Regions from separate parts of the Peribacillus sp. B-H-3 genome, predicted to be linked through region 1. Evidence: riboswitches for the same ligand, from Rfam matches in the RefSeq annotation. Region 1 holds a riboswitch; the other holds the start of a gene.
What was found. A riboswitch is a leader RNA that binds a small molecule or an ion and turns the genes downstream of it on or off. The one in region 1 is predicted to bind S-adenosylmethionine.
Positions count from the first base shown of each region.

Region 2: another riboswitch for S-adenosylmethionine. It lies ahead of ACN6MY_RS22490 (O-acetylhomoserine aminocarboxypropyltransferase/cysteine synthase family protein); the one in region 1 lies ahead of ACN6MY_RS05025 (sugar ABC transporter substrate-binding protein).

Region 1 is NZ_CP183879.1:1,024,814-1,027,965, reverse strand. Features, by position in the region: gene ACN6MY_RS05030 (sugar ABC transporter ATP-binding protein) at 1-655, opposite strand, end outside; gene ACN6MY_RS05025 (sugar ABC transporter substrate-binding protein) at 702-1,775, opposite strand; SAM riboswitch class I at 2,163-2,322, opposite strand; gene pepF (oligoendopeptidase F) at 2,444-3,152, opposite strand, start outside.
Region 2 is NZ_CP183879.1:4,502,878-4,506,029, reverse strand. Features, by position in the region: gene ACN6MY_RS22505 (toprim domain-containing protein) at 37-399, shown strand; gene ACN6MY_RS22500 (thioredoxin family protein) at 405-710, shown strand; gene ACN6MY_RS22495 (hypothetical protein) at 869-1,300, shown strand; SAM riboswitch class I at 1,648-1,752, shown strand; gene ACN6MY_RS22490 (O-acetylhomoserine aminocarboxypropyltransferase/cysteine synthase family protein) at 1,870-3,152, shown strand, end outside.

The sequences.
Region 1 (3,152 bases):
TCATCACCGTAATGCGGTCACAAATTTCAAAAACCTCCGGGAGCCGGTGGGAGATAAAAATACTTGCTACCCCCCGCTTCTTCAGCTTCTGGATGATTTCAAATAAATGCCGTGTTTCTTCAAGCGAAAGAGGGGCTGTTGGCTCATCAAAAATAATGATTTTTGCCTCCCTGACCAGGGCCCGTGCTATCAGGACCATTTGTTTTTCTGCGAGGGTGAGAGCAGACGCCGGCTTATCGGGTGAAATCCCCCCTGCATGAAGCTGAATCAGCGCGTCATGTGCCTGCTTGAGCATCTTTTTCCTTGATACAAACCATTTTCTTTCCGTGGAGAATGAATCCAGCAAAATATTTTCAGCAACTGACAATTGCGGAACAATGGCTGTGTCCACCTCCTGGTAAACGCAATGAATCCCACATTCCTTGGCTTCCTTGGGAGAGCGGAAGTTGACGGTTCTTCCGTCCAATACTATCTCACCGCTGTCCTCAGTGAACACCCCTGAAAGAATTTTAATCAGTGTGCTTTTGCCGGCACCATTTGCTCCGAGCAGCGCATGTACTTCACCTGCTCTCAGCTCGAATTTTGCCTTTTTCAAGGCCTTCACTTGGCCGAATGATTTCGAAATGCTTTTCATCTCCAGCAATTTAGCACTCAATTTATTCTCCCCCTTTCATCAGTCCGCGACTGGGCTTTACATTTCTTTACTTCCCATTTTCCAGGTCTTTGAGTTTTTCTGTATATCCCTGCTCGCTGTGTCCCCAGCCTTTTACATATTTATTGAGCTCTGCTGTCGTAATTTGTTCTGCAGGCAATTCTTCTTTGGTGACGAACACCGGATTTAACTTCACTTTATCAGGCGCGGATCCGGAGCTGAGTTTTTGATAAGCATAACGAACCTGGATTCTTCCGATATCCTTTGGATCAACTGCAGCCGAAGCCACCCATGGGCTGTTTTTATCCTGGATCATTTGAAGATCTTCATCACTCATATCGATTCCATAAACCTTGATATCCGTTCTGCCCGCCTGTTTAATGGCCCGCACCGCCCCTTTGGCAAATTCATCCCAAGCAGCCCATACCGCTGTGATTTGCCCTTTTTTAGGATACTGTTTTAAAATAGCTTCCATTTGCGATTGGGTGTCAAGAGCCGTATTTTGAGTAGCTGCTCCAAAAGCAGAAACCTCTTTTATTCCTGTATTTTTGGCTAAAAAGTCTTTATAGGCAATCTGCCTTCTTTCCATCGGCGCAAATCCCGCAACCCAAATTTTCACGATATTGGCTTTGCCTCCGGAATCCTTGGCCAATTTTTCAAGCGTAGCCTTTGCCATCTGCTGATCCCCTTGCTCAAGAACTGTTACACCCGGTACATTGACTTCAGCATCGAATGCGATAACGGGAATTTTTTTAGCAATGGCCTTTTTCACGCCGTCTGTTAGTGCTTCTTTTGTGCCGTGGTCAATCAAAATGGCATCAAAGCCCTGGTTAATCGCTGCATCAACATTAGAGGACATCTTTGCAAGGTCTCCATCAGAAGTGAATACTGTAACCTTCCCTCCAAATTTTGCAGCCTGCTCCTTCACACCATCAATATATTGTGCAGAAAAAGTACCAAGATTCTGCTGCATAATAAGTGCCACTTTCTTATTTGCAAGCGGATTTTTATCACTTGCTTTTGAATCAGCGGTTGCTTGCTTTCCTACGTGCGGCTGGCACCCTGCCAGCAGCATAATAATAAAAATTAAAGCCATTGATGATTTCCATATATATTTCTTCATTGATTTCTCTCCCTCATAATATTTGAGATTTTCTGACTCCTGGAATTTTCCTTTCAGCTGTATTCCCTCCTGTTTTCCATTTTTAAAGGCTGTTTTTTTAAAGATTGTTGTTTTTTAATGAGTTCTGTGAGGCGAACGCATTGTTCAACCAGGTTGATTGAAGCGTAAGGTGCGAGACTCCTGCTTAGATTTGCGGAAAGGTGAGACCCCGCAGGCGCAGCAGAGGTGGCTCACCGCCCTCCCCGCGGAAAGCCTGGATTATCCAAACTGCTCCCGGAAGCTGCGCGCCTGAATACGGTGACAGGCCAGATTAAACAGAGCCAAAAAATAAAAGCCCCTTTCTGTAAAAGAAAGAGGCTTGAAGAATACAAAAATAGATCTTCTAACCTCTTATCTCTCAGAAAGAATGATCTTTCTGCTGGAATTAGCACCGTGCCCTCTGGTATAAATACCGGCGCATTTTATCACGCGCCCCGTCTCACAACGGAATTACAGTCGGTTGCTGGGCATCATCGGGCCAAATCCCTCCGCCTACTCTGGATAAGAGTTTTAAAGCAAAACATTATTCAATTTTTTTCCTGTGGTGAATATACCATCATCCGATTCTTAATGCAATAGTTTTTAGAAAAATCTTTATTGTCAATAAACTAAAGTCAAGCTTTTGCACATCATTCATATAAAGCAATTAATTCATCAACAAGGGAGCCAACATAGGAAACTGCCTGTTTGATGCATTCCGGCTTCGACATATCTACTCCAGCATGCTTCAGAAGTTCTAGCGGTTTTTTTGTTCCGCCCGCACGCAGGACTTCCAGCCACCTGTCAACAGCCGGCTGGCCCTCCTCCTGGATCATTTGGGCAGCTGCTGTGGATGCGGTCAATCCTGCGGAGTAGGTATACGGATATAAACCCATATAATAATGGGGCTGGCGCATCCAGGTTAAGCTTGCATCTTCATCTATTTCTACAGCATCTCCCCAAAAGCCGGCAAGGACGCTCCCTTTTATTTCAGACAAAGTTTTTGCAGTTAAGGGGTGCCCACTTTCAGCATGCATGTATACTCTTCGCTGATATTCTCCCTCGAGCAAATGTGTCACAAAATTGTGGTAATAGGTTCCAAGCAGCTGCAGGATTATCCAGCGTCTCATCTGTTTATCTTCGGTTTTAGCAAGGAGATGCTTCGCCAAAAGAAGCTCATTTAGTGTAGACGGGGCTTCAACAAAATAAGTTGACGGCCTTGTATTGAATAGCCGCTGATTTTTGTTAGCCAGGTAAAAATGTCCGGCATGGCCCAATTCATGTGCTAATACAAATGCTCCGCGCATTGTATCCTGCCAGGTAATTAAAATATATGGATGAACTCCATACGGGCTTGAA
Region 2 (3,152 bases), 1.2 Mb from region 1:
GGAAGGTTCACTTTATCCTTTAGCGGCGGTGATTGCATGGAATTCGGACAACCTGATAAAGTAATTATTGTAGAGGGAACTTCAGATAAAAGAAAAGTGAAAAGTGTATTGAAGGAAGAAGTGGAAATCATCTGCACCAACGGCACCATTTCAATTACAAGGCTTGATGAACTTGTTGATGAACTGGCTGAGAAAGATGTTTATATTTTAGTGGATGCTGATGAATCAGGGGAAAAGCTGCGCAAACAGTTTAAAAAAGAAATGCCAGAGGCTTACCATCTTTATATAGACCGAATGTATAAAGAAGTTGCTGCTTCGCCGATGAATCATATTGCTACTGTTTTATTGGCAGCAGATATTGAGGTAAACCCCGTGTATTTAGAACAAAGGATGAATTAAGTAATATGCAAGAGTGGAATGAAGAACAGTTAAATACTTCCGTAAAATGGAATCGGACATTTTGTTTATACCTATACACTCCAATGTGCGGGACTTGCCAGGTTGCCTCGAAAATTCTTGCCGTTTCCCTGGAGCTTTTTCCGGATTTGGACTGCGGCAAAATGAATTTAAACTATATGGCGAATATTGCAGCTGAATATGAAGTAGAAAGTGTTCCCTGCTTATTGGTTTTTAAAGAAGGCAAGCTTGATAAAAAGATATACGCCTTTCATTCTGTCCCGTATATATACGATGTACTTAAAGAAATATAACAAACATCACCATTCTTGCCCAAACAGGCAAGAATTTTTTTTGTGCTGTTAAGCGAAAAGGTCAGAATGCTGCTTCTCGGCAATATTTTCATACAGTCAGGCCTTGTCTCCTTATCTCACTTTATATTTTGCTGACCGTTTTTTTTGTGTCCAATTCCATGATTGCTATTGCTCTCTCGGCAGGACAGGGAGCCGCGGCAGCAGCTATGCTTCTCGGATCAAGGTTTGTAAAACGCTTTGGAGAAGTTAAATCCGTTGTTATTCTGCAGCTGCTTTCCCTGCCTTTCTTATTGCTTAAAGCGTATACCCGTCAATTATGGATAGCGGCATCGCCTTTTTATTCCGGCAGGCTTTTAATGAATGCAGGAAACCCCATACAGATGTCTTTAATGATGTCACTTGCAGCAACCGTTCTAAAGGCTGGCAAATTCCATGAACCAGATGGGCCTTTAACCTGGGGTGGGCATTCATGGGTCCGGTATCTGCCTCTCTTGTCATATTATTGGGCAGCTATTGGGGATATGCAGCCGTATTTTCCATTACCGCAGGAATTTATTTGCTGGCAACAACCTTTTTCTTTATGTGTTTAAGTCTCTATCGAGCCAGTCCTCCTTCAATGGGGGCGTTAGTATGGAACCTGTATCTGCTGCATGACATGCTCCAGGGGCGATGCGGCTGATGTCAAAAGAATCCGGTACGCGATGATGGCTTCCCCCTTTTTCTTATTTCTTAGGAAATAAAGTCAAACTATCTGTTATTATCGGAGAATATGCAGCAAGGCTTTGAAATAATGTCGGCAAAGCAAGGAAAATGACAGTCTGTAGCGGAGTTAAATGGCAAGAGTAACAGGGGCAAATATGCCAAAATAAAATTTGACTATTTACATAAGGGTATGTTATATTTTTGATTAAGCAAAATTTTCTGATTAATTAACTGAATCTTATCAAGAGTGGCGGAGGGACTGGCCCATCGAAGCCCGGCAACCGGTATATATCATACACGGTGCTAATTCCAGCAGAGTATCGGCTCTGGCAGATAAGGAGAGATAAAGCAAAGCCTCTTCTTTTTGAAGAGGCTTTTTTGTTTCTCGTTAACCTTCCAGGAATGATTTCAGATGACTCAGAGCCATGAATTCATAAAAAGTTGGGGGAGAAGGAAAATGGCAGAAAACAAAAATTATCGTTTTGAAACCTTGAGCATTCACGGAGGGCTAAAGGAAGATGCTACAGGAGCCAGGGCATTGCCTATTTATCAAAGCAATGCATATTTGTTCAAAGATACAGATCATGCAGCCAATTTATTTGGACTGAAGGAACCGGGGTATATTTACACCAGAATCCATAATCCGACTGTTACTGCTTTTGAAGAAAGAGCGGCACTGCTCGAAGGCGGGATCGGGGCCCTTGCCGTATCAAGCGGAATGGCTGCAATCACACTGGCCATCTTGAATATTGCTTCAGCGGGAGATGAAATTGTATCAGCTTCAACTTTATATGGAGGCACATATAACTTGTTCGCCAATACACTTCCGAGGTATGGAATCAAGGTTACCTTCGTAAAACCGGATGATCCGGAGAACTTCCGTAAAGCCATTACACCAAAGACTAAGGCAATATTCGGTGAAACGATCGGCAATCCAAGCCTTCGTGTACTAGATATTGAAAAAATAGCAGAAATTGCCCATGAAGCAGGAATTCCGCTTATTGTGGATAATACCTTTGCCACGCCTTATTTGTGCAAGCCAATTGAATATGGTGCTGATATTATTGTGCATTCTGCTACAAAATGGCTGCTAGGCAATGGAACTGTACTAGGGGGCATCATCGTGGATGGCGGGAAATTCGATTGGAATTCCCCTGATTTCCCAGGGTTTACGGAACCTGATCCAAGCTATGGAAATATCGTATACAGTGATGCTGCAGGCCCTGCTGCTTTTATAACGAAAGCACGTGTTCAATTACTAAGGGATCTAGGGCCGTCACTCAGTCCCCAAAGCGCCTTTCAATTCACTCTCGGGCTGGAAACCCTGCATGTAAGGATGAAAGAGCACGTATCCAATACCGGAAAAATCATTGATTATTTAGAAAACCATCCGGCCGTAACATGGGTGTCACACCCGGGGCATAGAGATCACCCTGATAGGAAGCTGGCAGATAAATACCTTCCAAGAGGAGCAGGGGCCATTGTCATTTTTGGGATTGAAGGCGGAAGAGAAGCAGGAGCCAAGCTGATTAACTCCATCCAGCTATGGTCACATGTAGCAAATGTTGGAGACGCAAAAAGCTTAATCATCCATCCTGCCAGCACAACCCATCAGCAGTTAAATAAAGACGAACTGATTCAATCTGGTGTAAGCGAGGATTTAGTCAGGCTGTCAATCGGCATTGAAAATGCAGACGATCTGATTGAAGACCTTGAACAGGCGATTGAACAGGCAACTGG